4 regions of the Streptomyces sp. NBC_01451 genome follow, and region 1 is predicted to be linked to each of the others. Evidence: riboswitches for the same ligand, from Rfam matches in the RefSeq annotation. Region 1 holds a riboswitch; each other region holds the start of a gene.

Region 1 (3,372 bases):
CACCCACCGGGATCTCCTGGGGGTCGAGGACGGTACGGGCGACGGTGTCCACCCACACCAGGAAGACCGCTCCGGTCAGCGCCGTGACGGGCAGGAGACGGGCGTGCCCGGAACCGGTGAGCGACCGTGTCACGTGGGGCAGGACCAGGCCGACGAAGCCGATGGCGCCGGCGCAGCTGACCAGGGCCGCGGTGAGCAGCGCGGTCACGCACAGCAGGATCAGCCGGGTGCGGGCGACCCTGACCCCGAGCGAGGCGGCGGCCTCCTCGCCGAAGGCGAACGCGTCCAGGGTGCGGGCGTGGCCGAGGCAGACCAGGAGGACGACAGCCAGGACGGCCGTGCAGAGCAGCACCTGGCTCCAGTCGGCGCCCGTGAGGGAGCCCAGCAGCCAGAAGAGCACGCCCCGGGTGGTCTCGGCGTCGGCGGAGGTCAGCACGATGAACGAGGTCAGCGCGGAGAACAGCTGCATGGCCGCGACCCCGGACAGCACGACCCGGTCGACGCTGTCGCCGAGGGTGTGGCTGAGCAGCAGCACCAGCGCGAAGGAGAGCAGCGCGCCCAGGAAGGCACCCGCCGACATGGACACGACTCCCCCGCCCACCCCCAGCACGACGACGGCGACCGCTCCCGTGGACGCGCCCGAGGAGACGCCGAGCACGAACGGATCGGCCAGCGGGTTGCGCAGCAGCGACTGCATGACGGCCCCGCACACGGCGAGCCCGGCCCCGCACACGGCGGCGAGCAGGGTCCGGGGCATGCGCAGGTTCCACACGATGCCGTCGCGCAGCGGCGCCAACGTGCTCTCGCCGAAGCCCAGATGGGCCGCGACGGACGCCCACACGTCGCCCGTGGAGATGTCGGCGGGCCCGATCGTCACGGCGACGGCGACCGACGCGAGCAGCGCGACCAGCCCGCCGCCGGTCAACAGCAGGAGACGGGTGCTCACTTGGCGAGCCCGAAGTCGCGCAGTCCGGCGGCGACCTGCTCGATCCCTTCGACCGTGCGGATGGACGGGTTCATCGCCTGCCCGCTGAGCAGGACGTACCGCTTCTTCTTCACGGCGGTCAGGTTGCGGGTGGCGGGGTTCGTCTCCAGGAATCGGATCTTGGCCTCGGCGGTCTCCGCGGTCTGCTGTTTGCGGGTCAGGTCGCCGATCACGATGACGTCGGGGTCACGGTCGGCGACGGTCTCCCAGCTGATCTGGGGCCACTCGTCGTGGGTGTCGGCGAAGGCGTTCCTGGCGCCGACCGCACGGGTGACGGCGCCCGGCGCGCCGCAGCAGCCGGCCAGGTACGGCGACTGGGAGTTGGCGAACCAGTACATGAGGGAGACGTCGGAGGCGTGCAGCCCGGCGGTCGCCCTGCGCACTCGTTCCTCCAGCTCGGCGACGAGTGCCCCTCCGCGCTTCTCGACGCCGAACGCCCGTGCCAGGTCGCGTATTTCGCCGTACACGGCGTCGAGCGTGAGCGGTGTGGCGCGCGATCCGTCGCCACCGCTGTCGTTGTCCTTGCCCGTCGAGCAGTCGGAGGGCGAGACGTACGTGGGCACGCCCAGCTTCTCGAACTGCGCGCGGGTGGCGACGCCGCCCTTGCCGAGGGTCGAGACGAACGACGCGGTGACGAAGTCGGGTTCGGCGTCCAGGACCCGCTCGAAGGAGGGCGCGTTGTCCGCGAGCCGGGGCACGGACGCGTTGGCCTTCTCCAGTCCCTTCATCACCGGGTCCGTCCAGGTCGCCGTCCCGGCCATGCGGTCGGCGAGACCGAGGGAGAGCAGGATCTCCGTGGTGCCCTGGTTCAGGGAGACGGCCCGCTTCGGGGCCGACGTCAGGGTGATCTTGTGGCCGCAGTTGTCGATGGTCACCGGGTAGCCCGCGTCGGCGGACCTCCCGGGGCTCTCGGTGCCGCTCCTCGACCCGCCACAGGCGGTGAGCAGCAGAGCGGACGTGAGCAGAAGCGCGGGGGTACGGAGCACGGGCATGCCTCAGGGGTCGGGGCTCGTACGCGGAGCCTGGCCTACGGACGTCCCTCCGCACGGAGTGCGGAGGTGCCAGCAGGTCTTCGGACTCGGGTTCGTCCGGACGAGGCGCCTTCCCGGTCTCCCAGTGGCGTTCTGTGCCCCGCCCGTCCCCCTCACCGCTGCGCGTCAGTTCCGGATTCGCACCGGATTCCCTGGCCTCGGATGTGGCTCGACTGGCCCGCTGAGGCTATCAAGCCCGCCGCACCGTCAGTTAGCGCGATCGCTCACCGGTTGCGGGTCACGGGCTACGGGCTACGGGCTACGGGCTACGGGCTACGGGCTACGGGCTACGGGGCCAACATGCGCGTCCCAGGCCGTCGGCTCGCCTTCGCGCGGCAGAAGACCACCGAGACCGTCACCCTGGCCAAGACTCTGCCCCCGGGCACCGGTGCGACCACCGAGGAGACCGCCCAACTACTGCGTGCCGGTCTCAAGGCCCATCCCCGCCGAGCGTCTCCGGGTCAACGCGACTGGGGTCGGTCGAAGGGATCGTCAAATGTCACTGCAGATACACGTGAAGGCATAGGGGTGGGGTGAGGCGTCGTCATGGCCTCACCCCACCCCGGGTCTTACCTGTGTCAGCGCCTGCGCCCAGACCAGCCGCTCCCGACTCCCGCGACCTGCAGGGCCAGGAGCATCAGGCCGAGAAGCATGACGTTCGTGGAAGAGAAGACATCGTTCGTCGAGATCTCGGCAGCGTTGATCAGGAACGATATGAAGAACAGTACTGCCGCGGCTATACCAAGCATGGAGCGGTTCCTCTCGAAGGGTGAGATCCGTGTGCCCCGGTATCCCCTTCGTAGGCCTCAGGCGATGGTGGAAAAGGCCGCCCCTCAACTCATCCTGCTGAAAGGACAGTTCAACGGATCAGTGAACGATGACCCTGGCCCGGTCCGACCTGACGCAACCGCTTGAGTCACTACGGGCGGAAAACATCGAGCCGGCCGTCTCCGCGAGCCACAGAGGGCCGTTGGCCGCGACCACCCGCAGCGCGTCTCCGCACAGTCCCCCCGCGAGTCCTCCTGCGGAAGAAGACGCGGCCCCAGTCATTTGAAGGGCATGAGCGGTCACGGATATGGCATCATCCGACTTTTCGGAAGCTCCCTCGGCCAGTACAGGAACAACAAGGTTTCCGGCCGCCGACTCTACGTATGGTCCGGGCATCAACGAGGCACACGACACCTGAGCCTCGCAGTGACCAGGAGGAGATGCCGGTATCAGCAATGTGGAGATTTGCCTCAAGGAGATCATGGCCTCGATCGAGGGCTCGTTAGGGACTGCCCTGGTCGACTACACCAGCGGTATGGCGCTGGGCACTCTCGGGGGGAGCAAGGACCTCGACCTGACGGTTGCGGC
Region 2 (3,372 bases), 230 kb from region 1:
GGACCTCGTTGGTGAACGACGGCAGGAAGGCGTACGCCAGTCCGACGACCACGACGAAGAAGGCGACCGCGGCGAGGGTCGCGTTCCAGTTGCCCAGGCGCGGCGCGAGGCGCTTGCCCAGGATCACCGCGCCGACGGCCAACAGCACGCTCAGCGCGACCATCAGGAAGAACAGCGCGGTGCGCTGGTTGAGAGTGTCGGGGTCGCCGACGGCGGGCGGGTTGGCCGGGTACTTGAGGAACGGCACGACGTACACGGCGAGCAGTCCGGCCCCGGCGAGGAGCAGCGCGGTCGCGCGCGGTCCGAAGCGGCCGATCCGGCCGAGCGCGAAGCAGTACGCGAGGGCCGCGATACCGCCGAACGCGACGCCGTAGACGAGGACGCCGGTCCCCAGACCCACGGTGGACTGCAACGCACGGGAGACGAGCGCCTGTTCGGCATGCCCGTGGGCCTCGTGCATCTCCTCGAACGCGATCGCGTCGTCGACGAGCGGCTCGGCGAAGAGGTACGCGACGACCCAGACGAGCACACCCGCGACAAGGCCCGCGAGCATGCCGCGGACCAGGAGGTTTCTGACAGTGGTGGAGTTCATGAGCTCGTACGTTTCCCCGTCGTCGTCAGTGGCAGGGGAAGCCGAGCAGGTGACGGGCGTCGTGCACCCACTCGTGCACGCCCTCGCCGGAGACCAGCGAGGTGGCGCCCTGTTCGGCGCCGACGAAGTAGAGCAGCACCAGCATCAGCACGCCGAAGAAGACCGCCCAGGGGGCGATCGCACCGATCGGCAGCTTCTCGGGTACGGCGGTGGGAACGGCGGTCGGCTGGACTGCGGACTGTGCCATGACAGGACCTCCTGGGGGAACTCGCGTCCCGTATCGGTGGTGCAGAGGACGACAGTCACGGGTCTGACTTGCCCCCGGACCGCACCGGGCGGGTGCGTACGGGGCTTACAGTGGCGCGACCGTGCCGGATTCCCACCGGCTTCCGTCGAACCGTCGTCAATATCGACGAGAAGGTACCGCGAAGCGGGGGCGCGGCCAAGGGCGCACAGGACGGCGTACAGCGCGCCGGTGCGCCGTACGCTGCCTCAAGTGCCGTACATGACAACGACATTGGGGCGGAATGAACGCGGGAGTGACCGGATGACGAGCCGAGTGATGTTGATCTCACCGGCGATCAGCGCGGCGCTGCGGGAGGCCCGTTTCGACGACGGCTGTCCCCTGGACGCGTCGGGTCTGCGGCTCGCCCGGGCGGCGGCGGGGACGCTCCCGCCGGTCTCCAGGGTGTGGGTCTCCCCCACCGCACGCTGCCGTGAGACGGCTCGGGCGCTGGGCCTCGACGCCGCTGCGGTGCCGGGCCCGGGCGGTCTGGACGTGGGCCGCTGGCGCGGCGCGACCCTGGCCGAGGTGGCGGAGAAGGAACCGGAGGCGCTGGCCCAGTGGCTGGCGGACCCTCGGTCGGCCCCGCACGGCGGTGAGCCGGTCCGCGCTCTCTGCGACCGCGTCGCGCGCTGGCTGGACGAAACGGCGGCGCAGGCCACGGGCCGGACCGTCGCGGTCGTCGAGCCGGAGGTGGTACGCGCGGCGACGGTACGGGTGCTGGGGGCGCCCGGGTCGGCGTTCTGGCGGATCGACGTTCCGCCGTTGACGGCAACGGAGTTGACCGGCCGGGCGGGACGCTGGAACGTGCGGGTGGGCGGGCAGCTCGGGGCGTCGCACGAGGAGTCGGGCGGGACGCCGCACCAGGGGCAGGGAGCGGCGCGGGCGTGAACCCGCGGGTTCACGAAACGCCGTGTCTCACCCGCCGACGCGCCCCGAGTCCGGCACCTGAAGCGTCCACGCGAAGTCCGTGCACGCCTGTGCGCACTCCCGGCACGCCTTCGCCGCGTCCTCGCCACCGGGGTGTTCGTCGAAGGCCTGGGCGGTTTCCAGGCAGACCGTGCTGCACCACTCCAGTTGGACCCGGAGAGCGGCCTCGTCCAGGTCCACCTGCTCGGCGAGCAGTCGGCATGTCGCGTCGCACACCTCCGCGCACAGAATGCCCTTGCGGCGCGCGAGTGCCTCGACGGCGGGCCCGTCCGGGTCCGCGAGACTCGCGCGCAGCGCACACGCCCGCGCGCACTCGGTGCACGCCTGGGCACAGACGAAACGGTCCTCCAGGAACCGGAAGAGTTCCTGTTGCGTAGTTGTAGGGGTCACGCCGATCGAGTTGCCGAAGCGCGACCCGCCAAACCTTTGATTCAGCTGTCGTAGTCGACCGTCAGCGTCTCCGACACCGGGAACGACTGGCAGGTCAGGACGTAGCCCGCGTCGACCTCCGCTGGTTCGAGGGCGTAGTTGCGGCGCATGTCCACCGCACCCGAGGTGACCAGCGCCCGGCAGGTGCCGCAGACGCCGCCCTTGCAGGCGAACGGCAGGTCCGGCCGGGTGTGCGCCGCCCCGTCCAGGACGGTCGCGTCCCGGGACAGCGCGGTGGTGGTGGAGCGGCCGTCGAGGGTGATCGTGACCCGGCTCACCGGGCCCTCGGCCACCGCGTCCGTGTGCCGGACCTGGCGGACCGGCTGGTCGTCTGCGTAGAAGAGTTCCTGGTGTACCCGGTCCGCGGGCACGCCCAGCTCCGCCAGCAGCCGCTGGGCGTCACGGACCATGCCGTGCGGTCCGCACAGCCACCAGTGGTCGGTGCCCGGCACGTCGACGAGGCCCGCGAGGAGTGCGGCGAGCCGTTCGGCGTCCAGCCGCCCCGACAGCAGCTCGGCCTCGCGCGGCTCCCGCGACAGTACGTGCCCCAGCTGGAAGCGCGTACGGTACATGTCCTTCAGGTCCGCCAGCTCGTCGGCGAACATCACGGTGTCCGTACGCCGGTTGCCGTACAGGAGGGTGACCTGTGAGCGGTCGTCGGCGGCGAGGACCGACTCGGCGATCGACATCATCGGGGTGATGCCGGAACCCGCGGCGATCAGCACGTGGCGGCCGGACACTGTCAGGTCGGGACTGAAGGCGCCGGTCGGGGTCATCACGTCGAGCACGTCACCCGGGCGCACCCCGTCGACCAGCCAGGACGAGAACAGGCCGCCGGGCACCACGCGTACGCCGATGCGGGGCTGTTCGCCTGCCGGGGCGCAGATCGAGTACGACCGCCGCTCCTCGCGCCCCTCGAACTCCCGGCGCAGGGTGAGCGACTGGCCCGGCGCGAAGGCGTACTCGGCGGCCAGGTCCGCCGGTACCTCGAAGGCGACGGCGACGGCGTCCGCGCACAGTCGTCGTACGTCGGCGACCTTCAGGGCGTGGAAGACCGGCCGGCGGCGTACAGGCGCCGTGGTCAGGGCGGTGGGCGCGGCCATCAGATCTCCTTGACGTACTCGAACGGCTCGCGGCA
Region 3 (3,372 bases), 1.7 Mb from region 1:
ACGACCTGACTGCTCCGGTCGCCCCCCGGCTTCAGCAGTACGGGATTCATGAGCGCCGTCGGCTCGATCCGGCACGCCTGCGCCTGCATGGCCTGCGCCCGCCCGATCTCCGCACCCTCCCGTGTGACGAAGGAGTTGAGGGACATGTTCTGCGCCTTGAACGGCGCGACCTTGACCCCCTGCCGCACCAGCCACCGGCAGATCCCGGCGGTCACGACACTCTTGCCGGCGTCGGAGGTGGTCCCGGCGACGAGCAGCCCACCACCCATGGCCCCACCACTCATGAGGTACGCCCTTCGGTGTTCCTGCGCCTGTTCATGATCGCGTTCGCGAGCAGCCGCCCGGCGACACAGACGCCGAGGGCCAGCCAGGAGACGCGCCGGGACAGCCGTACGGCCCGTTCGACGTCGGGGACGCCGACAGCCCGCCCGGACTCCCCGTTGAGCACGGGCCGGTGCTCGACCCGCCCCCCGTAGGACAGCGTTCCGCCGAGCCGGACCCCCAACGCCCCCGCGAACGAGGCCTCCACGGGCCCGGCGTTCGGACTGGGATGGCGTCCGGCGTCGGCACGCCAGGCCCGGACTGCGCCGCGCGGATCACCGCCGGCGACGGCGGCGAGCACGGCGGTCAGCCGCGCCCCCGGCCACCCGGCGAGGTCGTCGAGCCGCGCGGAGGCCCAGCCGTACCGCCGGTATCTCTCCGACCTGTGCCCGACCATCGCGTCCAGGGTGTTGACGGCCCGGAACCCGACCAGCCCGGGCACCCCGCCCAGGGCGCCCCAGACGAGCGCGCCCACCACGGCGTCGGAGGTGTTCTCGGCGACGGACTCCACGACGGCCCGGGCGATCCCGTCGGGGTCGAGGGCCTGCGGATCCCGCCCGCAGAGATGGGGCAGCCGCTCCCGCGCCGCCTCGACGTCCCCGGTCTCCAGGGACCGGCCGACGGCCCGCGCCTCCCGGCCGAGGGAGGTACCGCCGACGACGGCCCAGGTGGCGGCGGCGGTGAGTGCGAGGGAAGCGGCACGGGACGGACGTACGACACGACCGGCCGCCGCGGCAAGGAAGACGGCGCCCCCCGCGCACATGGCGGTGTGCAGCGCGCCCCACCCCCGGTGGTCCCGCCACAGCACCCGCTCGACGGCGCCGGCGGCCCGCCCGAACACGGCGACCGGATGCCCGCGGCGGGGGTCGCCGAGGATCAGATCACCGAGGAGTCCGGCGGTGGCGCCGTACGCGAAGACGCGATCGGCACGCACCGGCTCAGCCGGCCGTGGAGTCGGGCAGCGACCTGGTGCTGTACCTCGAACGGCAGCCGAGCATGGCGATATGTCCTCACTCAGGGTGTCCACGCCCTGGTTCGACGAGACCGGCGGCGAGAGTTCCTGGCTCCCGGGGTTACCTACCCCGGTGACAGTGGCGGGACCGCGCCGGATTCGCACCGGCTTCCTCTTCTGCCGCCGTACATGGCTCCGGCAGTCCACCACGGGCCCGGAACACCCGTCAACTTGCCGTTGACCAGGAAAGGAGGACTGTGCTGAGCCCCACACCACGACCGGATCGGGGCGACGAAAAACGCCCGCTCCGACCGTGACCACCGGCAAGGCGGTCAGGGTCGGAGCGGGCGGCGAGGAGGTGCGCGCGTGTCCGGCCGGGTCAGGCCACGATCAGATAGATCCCGTACGAGACCACCGCCGCGCAGGCGGCGAAGCACGCGTACGCCCCGGTGACGGCCAGCCCCGCCGACTCGCCCTGCGCGACCGCCCGTTCGCGGCGCGAGAGCCCGACGATGCCCAGGGTGAACACGCCCACCATGGCCACGGTGATGACGAGGCTGACGCCGAAGACGGAGCCGAGGGCTGCCCAGTCGATCTTCATGTTGCTTCCTTCTGCTTCTCGCTCGGACCGGGAGCCGGACTCAGAGGGCCGTGGCCGACGGCTTCGCCGTGACCTCGGCCGGGGCCGGGATGGTAGCCGTCAGGTCATCGGCGATGGTGCCCGCCGGCGGCGGCGTCACGGCGGCGATGGCCGTGGTGACGATGCCCGCGGGCTCGGCGTTCTCGGCGGACTCGCCCTCGACGTGGTTGACGTTCGTGTGGTCGATCACCTCGCGGCGCGACACGACCCAGATCGCCGCGCTCGACGCGATGAGGAAGGCGGCCACCAGAGCCGTGCCCCAGTCGCCGAAGCCGGTGACGTACTCCGCCAGCGCGCCGACGAGAGCCGCGGCGGGCAGCGTCAGCCCCCACGCCACGAACATCCGGGTCGCCGTCGACCAGCGGACCACGCCGCCCTTGCGGCCGAGGCCGGCGCCCATCACCGAGCCCGACACCGAGTGCGTGGTGGAGAGGGAGAAACCGAGGTGGGAGGAGGCCAGGATGACGGTCGCCGCGCTGGTCTGGGCGGCGAAGCCCTGCTGGGGCTGGAGGTCGGTCAGACCCTTGCCCATCGTACGGATGATGCGCCAGCCGCCCAGATACGTGCCGAGCGCGATGGCCAGGCCCGCGGAGAGGATGACCCACACCGGGGGATCGGAGTCGGGGGAGACGGCGCCGCCGGCGACCAGGGCGAGGGTGATGATGCCCATCGTCTTCTGCGCGTCGTTCGTGCCGTGTGCCAGCGACACCAGGCCCGCGGAGGCGATCTGGCCGACCCGGAAGCCCTTCTCCGCCGCCTTGCCCTCGGCCCGCGCTGCACCGAGCTTGTACGACAGCCGGGTTGCCAGCATGGCGGCCATGCCCGCCACCAGTGGGGCGGCGATCGCCGGGATCAGCACCTTCGTCACCAGCACATCGCCGTGGACGGCGCCCGTACCCGCCGAGGCGATGGTCGCGCCGATCAGGCCGCCCATCAGGGCGTGCGAGGAACTGGACGGGAGCCCGACCAGCCAGGTCAGCAGGTTCCAGAGGATCGCGCCGACCAGTGCGGCGAAGATCACCTCGGGACGGATACCGCTCTCGTCCACGAGGCCCTTGGAGATCGTGTTGGCGACCTCGACGGAAAGGAAGGCGCCCACGAGGTTGAGCACCGCCGACATGGCGACCGCGACCTTGGGCTTGAGCGCACCGGTCGAGATGGTGGTGGCCATCGCGTTGGCGGTGTCGTGGAAACCGTTCGTGAAATCGAACGCAAGCGCGGTGACGACCACGATCGCGAGGATCAGCGAGAAGCTTTCCATTTACCCAGATTTCTTCCGTACGGTATTGGCTCTTGGACCGTAGGCAACCTGGATGAACGGAAGATGAACTGGCGGGGGACGCTGGGTGGCCGAAAACGGAGCGCCGTTCCCCTGGTGTCGCGGGACGGGCGGCGCCCGCTCCCGTCAGCCCTTCGCGAACCGTTTGAGCTGGGCCGACGTCCCGTTGAAGAGGTTCTG
Region 4 (3,372 bases), 6.4 Mb from region 1:
GCACACCGCGGGCCGTACGGGTCCTCTCCCAGGCCGGGAGCGGGCCGTTGCGCTCGGCGAGGTCGGCGGATGCCTCGTACGCGGCGAGCATGATCCGCTCGGCGATGCGCGTGGAGAGGGCCTTCGCCTCGGGCGAGTCGAAGGGGACGCGCAGCTTGAAGAAGACGTCCTGGAGGCCCATCGCGCCCAGGCCGACCGGGCGCCAGCGGGAGTTGGAGCGGCCCGCCTGCTCGGTCGGGTAGAAGTTGATGTCGACGACCCGGTCGAGGAAGGTGACGGCGGTACGGACCGTCTCGTCCAGCCGCTCCCAGTCGATGTCACCGGCCGCCGTGTCGACGAACGCGCCGAGGTTGACCGAGCCCAGATTGCAGACCGCGGTCTCCCCGTCGTCCGTGACCTCCAGGATCTCGGTGCACAGGTTCGAGGAGTGGACGACACTGCCCGGCTCGGCCGTCTGGTTGGCGGTGCGGTTGGCCGCGTCCTTGAAGGTCATCCAGCCGTTGCCGGTCTGCGCGAGGGTGCGCATCATCCGGCCGTACAGATCGCGGGCCGGGATGGTCTTCCGGGCGAGCCCGTCCTCCTCGGCCCTGCGGTAGGCGGCGTCGAACTCGGCGCCCCACAGGTCGATCAGTTCGGGCACGTCGGAGGGGGAGAAGAGCGACCAGAGCGCGTCCGCGTCCACCCGGCGCATGAACTCGTCCGGGATCCAGTGCGCGAGGTTCAGGTTGTGCGTACGGCGGGCGTCCTCACCCGTGTTGTCGCGCAGCTCCAGGAACTCCTCGATGTCGGAGTGCCAGGTCTCCAGGTACACCGCGGCGGCACCCTTGCGCCGGCCGCCCTGGTTCACGGCGGCGACGGAGGCGTCCAGCGTCTTCAGGAACGGCACGATGCCGTTGGAGTGCCCGTTGGTGCCGCGGATCAGCGAACCGCGGCTGCGGATACGGGAGTACGACAGGCCGATGCCGCCGGCGTGCTTGGAGAGGCGGGCGACCTGGTGGTAGCGGTCGTAGATGGAGTCCAGCTCGTCCAGCGGGGAGTCGAGGAGGTAGCAGGACGACATCTGGGGGTGCCGGGTACCGGAGTTGAAGAGGGTGGGGGAGGAGGGGAGGTAGTCGAGGCGGCTCATCAGCCGGTAGAGCGCCGCGACTTCGTCCAGCCCTCGAACGCCCGTTTTTGCGTCAAGCGCAGTGTCCTCGGCAAGCCCGCTCGCGACGCGCAGCATGAAGTGCTGGGGCGTCTCGACGACCCGGCGCGTGATCGGGTGGCGCAGGAGGTAGCGGCTGTGCAGGGTGCGCAGGCCGAAGTAACCGAAACGGTCGTCGCCCTCGACGTCGATCAGGGCGTTCAGCCGGTCCGTGTGCACCCGTACGAACTCGGCGGTGCGGTCGGCGATCAGGCCCTCCCGGTGGCCGGCCGCGACCGACTCGGAGAAGGACGTGACACCCTGCGAGGCGGCTTCCGCGGCGATGGTGACGGTCAGCAGCCGGGCGGCCAGCCGGGAGTAGACGGGGTCCTCGGAGATGAGACCGGCCGCCGCCTCGGTGGCCAGCTCGCGCAGCTCCGACTCGTCGGCCCGCGCGGACCGGCCGCGCAGCGCGACGGCGGCGACCCGGCCGGGGTCGGCGTCGGGAAGGTCGGCGGTCAGCTCGGTCAGGATCCGCAGCAGCGCGGTACCCGGACCGTCCGTCTCCACTGGGGCCAGTGGGGCCACTGCGGTCGCTGAAGCCGGTTCGGCTGGCGCGATGGTCACGTGGGGGCTCTCCCTCGCTCGGCACGGGGCCTTGCGGAGGGCAGCGGGGCACACGGACGCCTTACGGGTACGCGCGCGTCCACCGGCCCACTCCACGAGGCCCGGACGTCAGGCACCCGGACCGGTCGGCCGGGCGCACTGTCGACAGGTCCTCGGACTGGACACGCGCACGAACATGCACGAGTACACCGTTGCGGGACAGTTCCGGATTCGCACCGGATTCCCCTGCGGCGACAGCGAGCATGAGCATACATCTTGTGCCGGGCCCTGGAAGCACCCCCACATGTTGTGTCGTATCGCCGAGTTGAGGGGATTGGAGGAGTACGACAAGGGGCCGCCGGACTTCTCCGGCGGCCCGATGGCGCCCCTTAAGGGGCGCGGGGAACTGCGCGACAAGCCCCCACGGGCCCGCAGTGGACGAACCACGGACCCTGCGGAGCTCAGTGCGCGGAACCCGCCGTCGCCGACGGCAGTTCCACCGCCACGCCCGGATCCCCCGCGTCCGCCGTGTAGTCCGCCGGCTTCGTCTCGTCCACGCCGTCCGGGGCCTTCAGCGCCTTCAGCACGAAGGTGAGGACCACCGTGACGGCGACGTTCAGGACGAACGCCGTCAGACCGATGTAGCCGATCTCGCCGATCCCCGGGATCTCCTTCGAGCTGCCGCCGAAGTGCTTCTGCGTCGGGGACGCGACCCCGTACGCAGCCAGCGTGCCGTACAGCATGCCGACCGCCCAGCCGGCCAGCAGGGCCCAGCGGTGGAACCAGCGGGTGAACAGGCCGCCGACGAGGGACGGGAAGGTCTGGAGGATCCAGATGCCGCCCAGGAGCTGGAAGTTGATGGCGACGGTCTTGTCCATGGTCAGGACGAAGATCAGCGCGCCCACCTTCACCAGGAGCGAGACCAGTTTGGAGACCTTGGTCTCCTGCTCGGGTGTCGCGTCGGGCTTGAGGAAGTCCTTGTAGATGTTGCGGGTGAAGAGGTTGGCCGCCGCGATGGACATGATGGCCGCCGGGACGAGGGCCCCGATGCCGATCGCCGCGAAGGCCACCCCCGCGAACCAGGACGGGAACATGTCCTCGAAGAGCTGCGGGATCGCCAGCTGGGGGTTGGTGACCTTGACCCCGGCCGCGATCGCCATGAAGCCCAGCAGCGCGAGCAGCCCGAGCATCAGGGAGTACAGCGGCAGGATCGTGGTGTTGCGGCGGATCACCTCACGGCTCCGGGAGGACAGCGTCGCCGTGATCGAGTGCGGGTACATGAACAGCGCGAGCGCGGAACCCAGCGCCAGCGTGGCGTAGGTCCACTGTCCGGCCTCGGCCGGGATCAGGGCGCCCGCCTTGGCGGCGGTGTACTTCTCGCTCGCCGCGCCGAAGACCTCGTCGAACCCGCCCAGTTTGATCGGGATGTAGATGATCGCCACCGCGATGACGACGTAGATCAGCGTGTCCTTCACGAACGCGATCAGGGCGGGGGCCCGCAGACCGGAGGAGTACGTGTAGGCCGCCAGCACGCCGAACGCGATCAGCAGCGGGAGGTCCTTCACGAACCAGTTCGTGTTCTCGCCGCCGCCGACGCCCATCACGTCGAGGACCGCCTGGATGCCGACCAGTTGGAGCGCGAT

The links. A riboswitch is a leader RNA that binds a small molecule or an ion and turns the genes downstream of it on or off. The one in region 1 is predicted to bind cobalamin.
Region 2: linked by a shared signal. The riboswitch ahead of OG595_RS40085 (CbtB domain-containing protein) and the one ahead of OG595_RS41190 (ABC transporter substrate-binding protein) in region 1 are both predicted to bind cobalamin.
Region 3: linked by a shared signal. The riboswitch ahead of OG595_RS33730 (cobalamin biosynthesis protein) and the one ahead of OG595_RS41190 (ABC transporter substrate-binding protein) in region 1 are both predicted to bind cobalamin.
Region 4: linked by a shared signal. The riboswitch ahead of OG595_RS12330 (ribonucleoside-diphosphate reductase subunit alpha) and the one ahead of OG595_RS41190 (ABC transporter substrate-binding protein) in region 1 are both predicted to bind cobalamin.

Annotation. Positions count from the first base shown of each region.
Region 1 is NZ_CP109479.1:9,314,854-9,318,225, reverse strand. Features, by position in the region: gene OG595_RS41195 (FecCD family ABC transporter permease) at 1-946, opposite strand, end outside; gene OG595_RS41190 (ABC transporter substrate-binding protein) at 943-1,977, opposite strand; cobalamin riboswitch at 2,032-2,209, opposite strand; gene OG595_RS41185 (hypothetical protein) at 2,668-2,931, shown strand; gene OG595_RS41180 (hypothetical protein) at 3,233-3,372, shown strand, end outside.
Region 2 is NZ_CP109479.1:9,088,818-9,092,189, reverse strand. Features, by position in the region: gene OG595_RS40090 (CbtA family protein) at 1-592, opposite strand, end outside; gene OG595_RS40085 (CbtB domain-containing protein) at 618-839, opposite strand; cobalamin riboswitch at 877-1,008, opposite strand; gene OG595_RS40080 (histidine phosphatase family protein) at 1,140-1,766, shown strand; gene OG595_RS40075 (ferredoxin) at 1,794-2,195, opposite strand; gene paaE (1,2-phenylacetyl-CoA epoxidase subunit PaaE) at 2,237-3,337, opposite strand; gene paaD (1,2-phenylacetyl-CoA epoxidase subunit PaaD) at 3,337-3,372, opposite strand, start outside.
Region 3 is NZ_CP109479.1:7,661,867-7,665,238, forward strand. Features, by position in the region: gene OG595_RS33725 (cobyric acid synthase) at 1-269, opposite strand, end outside; gene OG595_RS33730 (cobalamin biosynthesis protein) at 281-1,255, opposite strand; cobalamin riboswitch at 1,357-1,496, opposite strand; gene OG595_RS33735 (hypothetical protein) at 1,653-1,874, opposite strand; gene OG595_RS33740 (inorganic phosphate transporter) at 1,915-3,174, opposite strand; gene OG595_RS33745 (lysozyme) at 3,319-3,372, opposite strand, start outside.
Region 4 is NZ_CP109479.1:2,915,407-2,918,778, reverse strand. Features, by position in the region: gene OG595_RS12330 (ribonucleoside-diphosphate reductase subunit alpha) at 1-1,750, opposite strand, end outside; cobalamin riboswitch at 1,877-2,000, opposite strand; gene mctP (monocarboxylate uptake permease MctP) at 2,191-3,372, opposite strand, start outside.